2 regions of the Paenarthrobacter sp. NPDC090520 genome follow, and region 2 is predicted to be linked to the other one. Evidence: predicted binding sites of a transcription regulator. Region 2 holds the regulator's gene; the other holds the start of a gene.
The links. The regulator Rex, encoded in region 2, represses fermentation and respiration genes when NADH is low (regulators of the CRP and FNR family bind a similar motif). The targets are predictions, from matches to a motif close to CTTGTGAANNNNTTCACAAG.

Region 1 (6,973 bases), on a different contig from region 2:
CGTGCCATGGACAACGGGAACCGCGACGCCGAGCGTGAGTGGCGGTTCCTGCGGCTCGAAGCGTTGATGTTCCTCCGGGCACATGGCGGCTCCAAGACCATCGCCGAAGACGAACTCGGGCGACGGATCGCGAACGAACTCGAAGCGGTGCGCGCCTAGTCCTCTACCTGCGGAAGTGCAAGGCCTGTTATGGGCACCCAAACGGCGGTAAATTCAGGGCCATGACGAACAATCTGAGCGTTGTGATTAATGCTGACGCGCAGCAAGTTTGGACGATGCTGCGCGAACCGTCGCTGGTGGCCCAATGGCACGGCTGGGAAACCGACGAGCTGACCGACGAAATCAAACAAATCTACTTTGATCCGAGCGTCGTGGAAGGACCGGACCACACCAGCCTGACCGTTCGCGGCGGCGATGAATTCGAGCTCCATCCCGTCTCCGGCGGCACCGAAGTCAAGGTCACGCGCGCCGCGCTGGACCACGACTCCGAGTGGGCCGAATGGGACGAGGACATCACCCAAGGCTGGCTCACTTTCCTGAACCAGCTCCGCTTCACCCTGGAACGCCACCCGCACGGCAAGCGCCGGACGCACTTTGTCTCGGTCTCCGGTGGCGGGTCGGCCATTGAGAAATTGGGGTTGGGCGATCTTCCGCCGGTCGGCGACGAATACTCACTCACACTAACCACCGGCGAGTCGATTTCCGGGAAGGTCTGGTTCAAGAGCCGCCACCAGGTTGGCGTCACCGTGCACGGCTACGCCGGACACGGCGATGGGCTGCTGATCGTCGCCGAACAACTCGCGATTCCGGAGAAAAGGCCCGACGGCGGCGCCATGGTGATTGCCTCCACTTACGATTTGGGGGCCCACACTTTGGCGGACATCCGGTCCTCGTGGGACAAGTGGAAGGACTCAGGCTCCGGGTCCTGATGGTTGCTGCCGGGCCCACCCGGGTCTGCCGGGTAAGTTACCCGCGGTAAAGCTGGCACACTTGGTAACGTGCCAGCTTCCGCATCTTCGCCCTCATCCGTTCCCTCTGCCGTCTCCGATCCTGCGTCCGGTTTCTCCTTCTCGGTGGGCCAGCGACTGACTGAAACGTCGTCGCCGTCGGACGCTTTGGTGGACGCCAACGGCGGCGAATTCCTTGGCAGGACCGGAACCATCAGCACGCCGCACGGAACCATCCAGACGCCCGCGTTCATCGCCGTCGGAACCAAAGCCACCGTCAAAGCCGTGCTGCCCGAGTCGATCGCGGACCTCGGCGCGCAAGCGGTCTTGGCGAACGCGTATCACCTGTACCTGCAGCCCGGACCGGAAATCCTCGACGCCGCGGGAGGCCTCGGCGCGTTCATGAACTGGTCCGGGCCTACTTTCACCGACTCCGGTGGATTCCAGGTGATGAGCCTCGGCTCGGGGTTCAAGAAGGTCATCGACATGAAAAATGTGGATACTTCCGGCCCGGATGACGCCGTGGCACCAGGCAAGGAACGCCTGGCGCACATCGACGACGACGGCGTCTGGTTCAAGTCCCACCTCAACGGAGACAAGCACAGGTTCTCCCCCGAGATTTCCATGCAGGTGCAGCACCAGATCGGCGCGGACATCATGTTTGCCTTCGACGAGCTCACCACGCTGCAGAACTCGCGGGCGTACCAGGAAGAGTCGTTGGAACGCACGCGCTTGTGGGCTCTGCGTTGCCTGGACGAGCATTTCTCCTTGACCGCTTCCCGGACGGGCAAGCCCTACCAGGCGTTGTTCGGCGTGATCCAGGGTGCGCAGTACGAGGACCTGCGACGCAAGGCCTGCCGCGACCTCGGCGCCATGCCCTTCGACGGCTACGGAATTGGCGGGGCGCTGGAGAAGGAGAACCTGGGGACGATCGTGCGCTGGTGCAACGAGGAGCTCCCCGAAGACAAGCCGCGGCACCTGCTGGGGATCTCCGAGCCGGACGACATTTTCACGGCCATTGAGAACGGTGCCGACACCTTCGACTGCGTCTCCCCCACCCGTGTTGCCCGGAACTCCGCCTTCTACACCCCGTATGGCCGGTTCAACCTGTCCGGGGCGAAGTACAAGAAGGACTTCGGGCCGCTGCAGGAAGGCTGCGACTGCTACGCGTGCGCCAACTACTCGCGCGCCTACATCCACCACTTGTTCAAGGCCAAGGAAATGGTTTCGGCGACGCTCATCTCCATCCACAACGAGCGCTTCGTGGTGAAGATGGTGGACGATGCGCGTCTCGCCATCGAGTCCGGGGATTTCTTCGAGTTCAAGGCCGAGACGTTGGGGCAGTACTACTCGTAGCCTTTGGTGGGCGCCGGGTTCGCCGGAAACGTGCTTGGAGGCTGGGAAACCTCCAGCGGCTGGGCACCGTTCCAGCGAACCCGGCGTGGGCTTACGCTGCGACTACTCCGTAGCTCGGCTCGCGCTTCTTGATCCAACCCACCACCAACACCGTAATGGGCACGAAGATGAACTCGACGGCGGTCTTGTAGACGAAGCCCACCAGGACGTAGTTGACGAACGAGCCTGCATCCGAGATGCCGATCACCGAGGCAGCGATGCTGCAGAAGATCAGCGTGTCCACGAATTCGCCCACCACAGAGGAACCCATGAGCCGGGCCCAGAGGGTCTTTTCTCCGGTGCGTTCCTTCATCTTCACGAGGATCCAGGAGTTGATGGTCTGGCCGGCGAGGAAGGCGAGCAGCGAAGCCAGGACGATCTGCGGAACCGGGCCAAGTGCGCCCTCGATGGCTGCTTGCTTGGCGGTTCCGTACTCGTCGTCGAAGCCGGGAAGGATGATGATCACCCAGTAGCAGAGGGACGCGAACACACTCAGCGCAAAGGACGTGATGATGGCTTTGCGGGCAACCTTGAACCCGTAGACCTCACTCATCACGTCGCCCAGGATGTAGGCCAGCGGGAACAGGAAGAACCCGCCGTCGGTGATGATCGGGCCGAGCACCACACCCTTGGAGGCGCCGATGTTGGACAGGATCAGCACCACGGCCATGACCGCCAGCATGATGCCGAAGTAAGGGGATCCGATAGAGGCAAAGCGGGGAGCTGGTTTGCTCAACGTGCTGGAGCCTGAGGGCGAGGGCATGGGTCATCCGTTCGTAGTGGTTCGCGCAGGCGCTCGTTTCGAGGCCGCCCCGCTGTATTAGCACTGTGTTTGGTGGGGCATCCGGCCCGTCACCAGCTACATTCTCCCACCTCCCCAACCCTCTCTCACCAAACCACCCCAACCGCCCAACCCTCTCTCACCAAACCACCCCTCCTCCCCAACCCTCTCTCACCAAACCACCCCAACCACCCAACCCTCTCTCACCCCACCACCGTTCCCGCCCAACCCTCTCTCACCTCCTTTTTGAACACGTTCAGAAGTCGTGGCATACTCATTCTTGAACACGTTCAAAACCTGCTCGGAGGAACCATGGCCGCCAAAAGCGAGCAAACCAGACAACTCGTAGCCGACGTCGCACTGAAGATGTTCCGCGAAATCGGCTTCGAGAAGACCACTATGCGAGCCATCGCCCAGGAAGCCGGCGTCTCGGTGGGCAACGCCTACTACTACTTCTCCTCCAAAGATGAACTGGTTCAGGAGTTGTACCTCCAAGTCCAGAACGAGCACGCTGTCGCAGCGGCGAAAGCCCTCGAAGGCGTCCATGATTTGGCCGGGCGCCTCAAAGCAGTCCTCCACAGCGGCATCGACGTCATGACGCCGTACCACCAGTTCGGTTCCGACTTCATTGCGACGGCGATCCGGCCGACGTCGCCCGTCAATCCGTTCGGCGAGGCGTCCACCGCCGCCCGGGACGCTTCGCTCGCGATCTTCCGCTCCGCCGTCGACGGTTCTTCACCCGCCGTCGCGAAGAAGCTGCGCGCCGACCTCCCGGAACTGCTGTGGCTCGCCCACATGGGGATCGCATTGTTCTGGGTGTACGACCGGTCCGAGAACCAACGCCGCACGCGCAAACTGATTGACGGCGCGGCGCCGCTGGTGGCTCGCGGGCTGTCGCTGGCGAAAATTCCGGGTGTCAGCAAGGTGTTCGACGACGTCCTCGGCTTGGTCCGCAACGTCAGGGAAGACTCATGACACGGACGGTGGTGATCGCTGGGGCTTCGGGGTTCATCGGCAGGTACTTTCGGCGGCGGTTCGTCGAGGAGGGATGGCAGGCGCGGACCATTGGTCGCGATGCTTCGGCTGACGCGCAATGGAACGACGACGGAGGCATGGCCAGGGTGCTGAACGGCGCCGAAGTGCTGGTGAACCTCGCCGGACGGACCGTGAATTGCCGTTACAACGAACGGAACCGCCGGGAAATCCTGGAATCCAGGGTGCTGACGACGCGGTCAATGGGGGTCGCGTTGTCCCGCTGCGACGAACCGCTGCGGACGTGGATCAACGCAAGCACCGGAACCATCTACCGGCATGCGGAGGACCGGCCGCAAACGGAAGAGGCGGGGGAACTCGGCAGCGGATTCTCGGTTTCCGTAGCCCGTGCGTGGGAGGACGAACTGGCCGCGGCTGTCGTGCCGGCCACCCGGAAGGTGCCGCTTCGGATCGCCATTGTCTTGGGTGGGACCGGTGGCGTGATGGGACCCTTCCGGAACCTGGCTCGCGTGGGCTTGGGCGGACATATGGGTCCGGGCACACAAAAGTTCAGTTGGATCCATGTGGAGGACTTGTTCCGGGCGGTGTTGTTCATCCACGACCGGCCCGAGCTTACTGGTCCCGTCAACGCAGCGTCGCCCTACCCTGTGGAGAACCGCGAACTGATGTCGTTGGTTCGACGAAGCCTCGGTGTGCCGTTCGGGCTTCCGACGCCGAAGTGGTTGTTGGAGCTGGGCGCGGTGATGATCCGCACGGAGACGGAGCTCGTCTTGAAGAGCCGCTGGGTGGAGCCACGCAGGTTGCTTGACGCAGGGTTTGCCTTTGGACACCCGTCCTTGGCGGGCGCCCTCAACGAGATCGCGGCGGCAAAGTCATGAACGACTGGGACGACGACGAGATAGCTTTGGCCGAGCCGCGGCCAACACAGTACGACTCTCGGGAGCGCGTAATTTTGACCGGCAAGGGGCTCGCGGTCGGTGTCCTGGTTGCCTATGTGGTCTTCAGCTTACTGCTGACCACGCAGGCTCCGGGTTGGGCATTGATCTTCTTTATCTACGCGGCCATCCCCTCAGCATTCATCGGCAGCGGGGTAGGAGCCGTCCTGGGATGGGCGCTTCGTCGCGTGGGCAACCAGTGGTTTCACGTTGCAGCGTTCTTCGCTGCCGGCGCTTTGATCTGTGTACCCTTCGGCGGCTTCTCAAGCTGGGGCGCAACCCTATTCAGCCTATCCATTGCTTTGGCGGCGGGTATGGGCCGGTTATCGGTGTGGAAGCTGGTCAAACTCAACCCCCAACCCTCTCTCACCTAACCGCCCTTTCCACCCAACCCTCTCTCACCGAATGACCCCTTCTCCTAAGCCCTCTCTCACCGTGCTTCATCGACGCGCATCCGCCTGCTCACGGGATTGCCAACGTAACGCGGCACTGCCTGCATGTACTCGGCGTAAGTAGGACCGAACTCCTCGAGGAGCACCTTTTCCTCCCACAAAGCCCCGAGGTGTTCCACGAGGATCCCAGCAGGTAACGTCGCAAGGGCCCAGGAGGAACCTCGGAAAATCGCCACGCCCGCATGGATCAGCCACCATCCCAGGTACATGGGATGCCGGCTCGCCGCGTAAGGACCACTGGTCACCAACTCCTCGGGACGTCCTAAAACGAAGTTGCCCTTTGTGTGGCGACGGCGTTCTGCAACGGCCCACGCGGTAACTCCCACTCCTGCGGCAACCACGATCACCCCGGCAATCCTGCGCATGCCCCGCATGGGTGCGACGCGTGTCGGATAAAGCCGACCGAGCACGACATCCAACACCAACCCGACCACCTGTCCAGGTGGCAAAGGGACGCTGGCTGCCTCCCGTTTCAGGACGAGTGCTGCCCTCCGAGCGATGGTCATGGCATGAACCATATTCCTGGCTTTCCAGGAATGCCATGGCGAGTGCCCGAAGCGAGAGAGCGACCGCCCACACCAGCCAATCGGTGAGAGAGCGTCCGCCCCAAAGGGCGATTCCGTGAGAGAGCGTCGGGGGGACCACAGCCTTAAGGGCGTCGGGCGCCCAAGCTGCGTGCCGCCGTCGTGCGTCGCCAAACGCGACCCTGAAACCTAAGGAAGTGTTAGGAAATCACCTCCTGCGTTGGCTGTGCCGTGCATCACCCATAGTTTGGAATACGTCCTCTTCACCCCCAAGAGGGCCTTTCTTAGTCGACGAAGAGCCATGCGCAAGGACGCCATGAGCACGAGCTTCATGGACAGAACGAACTCATGAAAGACACGGCTGCCGCGTGCGCAGCCGGCCAGGAAGGTTCATTGATGAGCACCCAACAAGCTGCGCCCCTCAGCGAGGCGGCCCAAACCCGCAAGGCCGTGGGCAACATCCTCAAGGGCTCCGCGGGCAATCTCGTGGAGTGGTTCGACGTGTACGTCTACACGGCGTTTGCGGCGTATTTCCAGTCGCACTTTTTCAATTCCTCGGACGATCTCCAGGCGGGCCTCGAAGCGATGGCGGTCTTCTCGACGTCGTTCCTTATGCGACCCATCGGCAGCTGGTTCTTCGGCCGCTACGCAGATCGTAAGGGCCGCAAGGCCGCGCTGACGCTGAGCGTGACCATGATGTCCGCGGGCTCTTTTGCCATCGCCATCCTGCCGACACAGGACGTGATCGGCCTGTGGGCAATGATTCTGCTGGTCTTTGTCCGCGTGGTCCAAGGCTTCTCCGTGGGCGGTGAGTACGGGACAAGCGCCACGTACATGTCGGAGGCTGCAACGGCGAAACGGCGTGGCTTCTTCTCGAGCTTCCAGTACGTGACGCTGGTGGGCGGACAGATGCTGGCCCTCCTGGTGCTCGTGATCCTGCAGAACA
Region 2 (6,973 bases):
TGACACGCATCCAACTTTCCTTCAGAGCCAACAGGGCAGAGATCATTCTCTGCCCTTCGCCATATCCGGCGGGTTCTGAAAAGGGGCCCGCTCCGCATCCCGGACAGGACCCAGAAAATGACCAGCATCGCCCCGGAATCTTTGACCTCGAACAGTTCGCAGCCTGCGACGTCCAACCTTCGCGTCGCCCGTTTCGAGCCGCTTCCGGCACCCCAGGACCTCATCGCCGAGTTGCCGCTGGACGCCCGCTCAGCTGCCGTCGTCGACCGTGGCCGTGACGAAGTCCGGGCCATTATGGACGGCGTGGATGACCGGCTCCTGGTCATTGTTGGCCCATGCTCCATCCACGATCCCAAGGCGGGCCTCGAATACGCCCGCCGCTTGGTGAGCCAGGCCGAGAAGCACAAGGAAGACCTGCTGATCGTCATGCGGACGTACTTCGAGAAGCCGCGCACCACGGTTGGCTGGAAGGGCCTCATCAACGATCCACACCTGGACGGCAGCCACGATATTGCCGCCGGCCTGCGTGCGGCCCGGGGCTTCCTGAAGCAGGTCACGTCCTTGGGCTTGCCCACTGCCACCGAATTCCTTGAGCCGATCAGCCCGCAGTACATGGCCGACCTCGTCTCGTGGGGTGCCATCGGCGCCCGCACCACCGAGAGCCAGATCCACCGTCAGCTCGCCTCTGGCCTGTCCATGCCCATCGGTTTCAAGAACGGCACCGACGGCGACCTCCAGGTGGCCATCGACGCGTGTGGGGCCTCCGCTGCCGAGCAAGCCTTCCTGGGAATCGACGACGACGGCCGGGCAGCTTTGGTGGCGACGGCCGGAAATCCTGATACCCACGTGATCCTGCGGGGCGGGCGCAAGGGGCCGAACTACTCCGAGGCCGACGTCGCAGCAGCTTCGTCCAAGCTGGCGGGCAAGGGACTCAACCCGCGGTTGATCGTCGATGCCAGCCACGCCAACAGCGGCAAGAGCCATCACCGGCAGGCCGAGGTCGCCCTGGAAATCGGCGCGCAGCTTGAGGCCGGTGCCTCTTCCCCCATTGCCGGGGTGATGCTGGAGAGCTTCCTCGTGGGTGGCGCGCAGAACCTTGACGTCGCCAAGCAGTTGGCGGGGGAGCAGGAACTTGTCTACGGCCAAAGCGTCACGGATGCCTGCATGGAATGGGACGTTACGGCTTCCGTGCTGGAGCAGCTCGCAGCCTCGGCCAGGAAGCGTCGCCTGGCAACCGCGGAGTAGGTTCCCACTTAGGCACAAGCTCTTTCACATTGGCCCCATCAGCCTCTAGAGTATCTAGCACATGGTTGTTTGATGGCTCAGCATCGGCACACCGTTCTACTGGGGGTGTCCTACTGTCTGAGAGCAAAGGAATATGGGAAATGTCCGCAGAGACTAACTTCTCGAACGCGCGTTTCATGACGGTGGCTGAAGTAGCCGACGTCTTGCGTGTTTCCAAAATGACTGTGTATCGACTGGTTCACTCAGGGGAAATGCCCGCCGTCAGGTTCGGCCGATCCTTCCGGGTTCCGGAAGAGGCCGTTGCCCAGTACCTCAAAGGTGCTGTTGTGGACGGGCAATCGGAGACGGCCTGAGCCCTTGCCAAAGTCCGTGTGACGGTCAGTGGTCATTGGGTGCCCCTGTGAAGCGGTACCCTGTTAAGGAACGTTTTACGTCATTGTAAGAATCTGTCAGTTGTACTGTCTGCTGCTTTGTCCGCGGATCCGTTCCAACAGACAGGACCTTCATCTAGTTTGTAAGGAACTTTCGTGGGTTCAGTTATCAAGAAGCGCCGCAAGCGTATGGCCAAGAAGAAGCACCGCAAGCTGCTTCGCAAGACCCGCCACCAGCGCCGCAATAAGAAGTAGAGATACTTCATCAAGCGTGAATGCCCGTTGCCTGCCAAGGCGGCGGGCATTTTTGCACCCCCGGACCCTCTCTCACCGAATCCCCCCAAATTCCAAACCGTCTCTCACCGTTGGTGCCTTTTTCGGCAGCCCTCTCTCACCGAATGCCCGTTTGGTGCGGACGCTCTCTCACCGAACCGCCCGTTTGCGGGGACGCTCTCTCACGGGACCGCCGGTTTGGGGGGACGCTCTCTCACGGGACCGCCGGTTTGGGGGGACGCTCTCTCACGGGACCGCCGGTTTGTGGGGACGCTCTCTCACCGTCCCGACGCGAAACCGGATTCGACCGACGGATCCGTCCATCCGGTTCGGAGTGCCTTCTTGATTTCGACTATTGCCTTGTTGAAGCCGTCCGACAGACAGTCCTTCCCGAAGACAAGGACTGTCCACCCCGCCGCTTCGAAGGCCCTATCCCGACGTCGATCACTAAAGATCTGCTCCTCCGAAAGGTGATGTCCGCCGTCATATTGAATGGCCACGCGCCGCTCCCGAAATCCAAGGTCCGCAGACGGCGAGAATGGATCGTTCGGGCGAAGTCGCACCTGCAAGTCCGGCTCCGCGACGCCCGCGTCGAGCATTGCCAGTCGTAGCAGGGACTCGGGAACGGAGTCGGCTCCGACGCGCATCAGATCCAGGGCTTCACGGGCGCGCACCACTCCTTGAAGATTCCTGTGCCGTGCTATCAGCGCGCGAAGGTCACTGATTGATGCATATGGGGTGTCCCGGCCTTCAAACTCAGGCCGGGGAACGCGAATGAGCTGATCTCCGACGCAAACGAGTTCCCTCAAGGGCAATTGGCGTGCCAAGTCCAGCCAGGTTCGGGGCCGCGTGCTCATCCACATGCCGTGTGCGAACTCGATTTCAGAGTCGACGATAACCACCGTATGTCCGATGACACCCCGTCGACGAACAGAAGGCAGTTTCCGGGGCTTGCTGAGGTGTAACTCGTTCGAATCGGCCAGCCACGGCGGCAAGTAAAGGCCTTGGAGCCGCGCCGCTGTTACATGCGAAATCCAGGCGCCCGGACTTGCGGCCGAAAGGGACCGGGCCGCGGAGGCTAAATCGAATTCCCAGTCCGAAGGCCTGAAGATTCCCTGACTGACCCCCTCGATCGAACTCCGCTTCCAAAGCTGCCGCTTCCCTACGCCGAACGCCTCGGCTTGGTTGAGGGTAAATGGCGCAGAAGCCAGTGCTTGCGGAAACGTCGAGGGTTTTTGCATACGGGCATTCTTGCCCAGAAGGCCCCCCTGTCTACAGAAGTTATCCACAGGCCGTCGGGCGTTGGCCTCCCGTGGTGAGAGAGGGTCGGGTGGGAAGGGTGGTTTGGTGAGAGAGGGTCGGGCGGGAAGGGTGGTTTGGTGAGAGAGGGTCAGGCGGGAAAGGTGGTTTGGTGAGAGAGGGTTGGGTGGGGAGGGGGTGTTTGGTGAGAGAGGGTTGGGTGGGGAGGGGTGGTTTGGTGAGAGAGGGTCGAGTGGGGTGGGGGTGTTTGGTGAGAGAGGGTTGGCTAGCGGGGGCTGCGGAAGCGGCTGAATCCGCGCCACAGGCCGTAGATGGCGCCGCCCACGGTTGCCGCCTTCAGCCCGAGGGTGGCTGCGCGGCGGCCCGAACGGAAGTCGTACACCGGCCAGTTGTGCTCGCGGGCGTGCCGGCGCAGCCGGGCATCCGGGTTGATGACCACGGGGTGGCCAACCAACGTGAGCAAAGGAATGTCGTTGGCGGAGTCGCTGTAAGCCCAGCAATGGTCCAGGTCCAGGCCCTCGCGGTCCGCAACGAGCTGGACAGCCACAGCCTTCGCCGGACCGTGCAGGATGTCGCCCACGAGCCTGCCCGTGTAGGTGCCGTTCTCAATCTCGCCGACGGTTCCCAGCGCGCCAGTTAAACCAAGCCGCGTGGAAATGACGGTAGCCACCTCGATGGGAGTGGCTGTGACGAGCCAGACTTTGCGGCCAACCCGCAGGTGCTGTTCGGCCAATGCCTTGGTACCCGGCCAGATCCGCGACTCGATCATCTCGTCATAGACCTCTTCGCCCAGGGCCTTGATGTCGTCGACCGAAATGCCTGCAGCCAAGGTCAGCGCGGAGTCACGGACGGCATGGACGTCTTCCATGTTCTCGCCACGCATCACGAACTTGAACTGCTTCCACGCGAAGCCGGCAGCCTGGGACAGCGTGAAGGCCTTGCGCTCGTACATTTTGCGGGCCACATGGAAGAGGCTGGCGCCCTTCATCAGGGTGTTGTCGACGTCGAAGAAAGCAGCCTCGCCGGTGTGCTGCGGCACCTTGGCATCTGCGAGCACAGCGGCGTCCTTCTCGTCGGGCATGCCTTGAGTCTAGTCAATTGCAGCTGCCTCGCGCTTCGCGCCATGGTCGGACGCCGCATGGGCGCTGCCGCCGCAGCCGGTAACGTTGAGTCATGCCTATTCCCGACGTCGTCCTCCTCACCAAAGCTGACTGCCACCTGTGCACCGCGGCGCGTGCCGCCGTCGAACGCGTCACCTCAGGCTTGGGCGTGCAGTGGAGCGAAACATCGATCGACGGTGACGCGACCCTCCGTGACCGGTACGCCGAGGAGATTCCGGTGCTGTTGGTGGACGGCGTACAGCGCGACTTCTGGACCATCGATGAGCAGCGACTCACCCGTCTTTTGAAGAAAGCGCTGGAGGGCTAAGGGGCGCCGCTCACGGAAGGAAATGGCTTTTTGTTGAGCCCGGTCAGGGGCCATAGAGTGGAACAACAAGCGACGCAATGGAGAATACCGTGACTGCGCTGGAACCGTCACCGGAGGCAACAACCGGGGACAACGAACCTGCCGCCAAGCAGATCCCGCCCGCGGCTGTGGCCCGGATGACCCTCTATTTGCGTGCGCTCAACTCCCTCCTTGCCGAAGGCGTGGAACGCGTTTCTTCGGATGCACTGGCGGAGGCCTCCGGCGTCAGTTCATCGACGCTGCGGAAGGACCTTTCCTACGTCGGTTCGTACGGAACCCGCGGAGTAGGGTACGAGGTCCAGTACTTGAGCCGGCACATCGCCGCTGCCCTCGGACTGACACACGACTGGAAAGTGGCAATCGTCGGTGCCGGTAACCTGGGCAAGGCGCTGGCCCGGTACGGTGGCTTCGAATCCCGGGGCTTCGACGTGGTGGCCATTTTCGATGCCGACCCCATGGTGATCGGCAACGAGGTTGGCTGGCTCAGGGTCAGCGACTCGGCAGAACTGGAGCGGGTCCTGGAGCGCACGCACACCAACATGGTGGTTCTTGCCCTCCCGGCAACGGTGGCACAGGAAGTATGTGATCGCGTGATCGGGGCCGGAATCCGCAGCATCCTCAGCTTCGCCCCGGTGCTCCTCCAGGTACCCCCGCACGTCAACCTTCGCAAGGTGGACATGGCCACGGAACTCCAGATTCTTGCCTACCACGCACAACGGGCGCAGACACCGGGTCAGGCCGTTTAGCCTTCGCCGGGTCCGCGCCCGCTGGTCAGTTCTGCTTGGGCTCAGCGGCCGTACGGGTTGCCGAACGCCTGCTGCTTGCGGAAGTAAGGCGCCGACGCCGGCAGGTACAGCATGACGATTGCCGCGACTCCCAACAGGATCACCAGCAGCTGCAGGATGCCGTACGTTGCGCCGAACTGGAACAGGCCGGTCAGGCCAAGGACCGAGATGGCGGCGAAGACAGTACCGAGGATGCGGGCCCAGTTCTTGCCCTTGCGGACAGGGAATGCCACCAACGCATAGAGTCCGAGGGACACGATGGCACCGATCACCGCGCCAACGGTGATGGCGCCCTTCATTCCTTCAAGGGAACCTTCAGGGAACTCGGTGCCCTGGGCTGCTGCCTGCTGGACCATGGAATTGATGAACGCATCAGAACCTGTGGTTGCCAGGAGCAGCGAGCTGATGGCCGAGAGGATACCGGCGGCCACGATCATCCAGAAGGCGATGTTGACCATCTGGGGGACCGTGCTGGGACCCGGTTGCTGGCTGGGCCAGTTGGTGTCCTGGCCGTACTGCGGGACGGCCTGGCCATAGGGCGATCCGGGCTGCTGGCCGTAAGGAGAGGGCTGTTGGCCGTACTGGGGAGCCTGCTGGCCGTACTGCGGCGCGGACTGCTGCCCGTACTGGGGAGCGTTCGGAGCCTGCTGGCCGTATTGCGGCGCGGCCGGCTGGCCGTATTGCGGAGCGTTGGGTTCGGACTGTTGGCCGTACTGCGGCGCCGAAGGCTGGGACCCCTGCTGTTCCGGAGTGGAATCGCCCGGGTTTGACGGCGGGTAGGGAGGGTTGCTCATGGCATTCCTTTGCTTGGTCGACGGCTGATACTGCTGGGGTCAACAAGAACAAAGTGCCCCCACCATGGTTCTGAATCCACCGTACCCCCAGCCTCCCGGTGGTACGGAGGATCACACGCAGGAATTTCCCGCGCGTGGAGAAATCATCACGCAGGCGTACATAGCCGTACTCCTGCATGATGAAGGCCGCGGGCCTCCATTGGGAGGCCCGCGGCCTTCATCATCGCTGCTGTTAATGCACGACGGCGGTACCCGGGTTTCGCGTCAGGCGGTGCCCTTGACTGCCTTGAACCAGAGCTGCGAGTTCGGGAGCCACATGAGGACGACGGCAACGGCGCTGACCAGGAACCCGAACCAGTTGCTGCCCAGGCCAGCGCTGGGACCGCCCATGTTGATGGAACCAAAAATGGCCAGAAGCAAAGAGACTGCTGCAAGAACCGTCAGGGCCAGCCGTGCCCACTCTTTGCCTTCCTTCATCTTCATGGCCAGGACAACCTGCGCTGCTGCGACGGCAAGGCTGATGATCAGCAGGATCAGCGCGACAGCTGCCAGCCCCGGTATGAAGGCGAAGGCCGCGATGATGGCGAAGAGTCCGATCAGCCCGAACAGCAGGCCGAGCAGTCCCGAAATCACCCAGATGAAGTAGGACACCTTCAGCTCCGTGGGCAGCCCCTGGACTTTGAAGATGCCTGAGAAGCCGCCTTGGGGGAGGACGTCGTTGAAATTGCGCGGTCCGTCGGTGGGCATTTCGAAGTGGAAACCACCCTGCTGGCCCTGT

Region 1: the regulator Rex is predicted to act here: its motif matches at 3,367-3,386, upstream of ACIQTZ_RS14885 (queuosine precursor transporter).

What each region holds. Positions count from the first base shown of each region.
Region 1 covers NZ_JBIVXM010000011.1:116,094-123,066, reverse strand. Annotated here, with positions in the region: gene ACIQTZ_RS14900 (DUF6707 family protein) at 1-159, shown strand, start outside; gene ACIQTZ_RS14895 (SRPBCC domain-containing protein) at 222-929, shown strand; gene tgt (tRNA guanosine(34) transglycosylase Tgt) at 999-2,303, shown strand; gene ACIQTZ_RS14885 (queuosine precursor transporter) at 2,395-3,105, opposite strand; gene ACIQTZ_RS14880 (TetR/AcrR family transcriptional regulator) at 3,436-4,098, shown strand; gene ACIQTZ_RS14875 (TIGR01777 family oxidoreductase) at 4,095-4,994, shown strand; gene ACIQTZ_RS14870 (hypothetical protein) at 4,991-5,425, shown strand; gene ACIQTZ_RS14865 (methyltransferase family protein) at 5,482-6,009, opposite strand; gene ACIQTZ_RS14860 (MFS transporter) at 6,424-6,973, shown strand, end outside.
Region 2 covers NZ_JBIVXM010000013.1:108,614-115,586, forward strand. Annotated here, with positions in the region: gene ACIQTZ_RS16215 (3-deoxy-7-phosphoheptulonate synthase) at 118-1,245, shown strand; gene ACIQTZ_RS16220 (helix-turn-helix domain-containing protein) at 1,386-1,598, shown strand; gene ACIQTZ_RS16225 (30S ribosomal protein bS22) at 1,773-1,871, shown strand; gene ACIQTZ_RS16230 (endonuclease domain-containing protein) at 2,168-3,130, opposite strand; gene ACIQTZ_RS16235 (HAD family hydrolase) at 3,415-4,230, opposite strand; gene ACIQTZ_RS16240 (glutaredoxin family protein) at 4,323-4,577, shown strand; gene ACIQTZ_RS16245 (redox-sensing transcriptional repressor Rex) at 4,655-5,362, shown strand; gene ACIQTZ_RS16250 (hypothetical protein) at 5,765-5,938, shown strand; gene ACIQTZ_RS16255 (hypothetical protein) at 5,974-6,171, shown strand; gene ACIQTZ_RS16260 (hypothetical protein) at 6,460-6,973, opposite strand, start outside.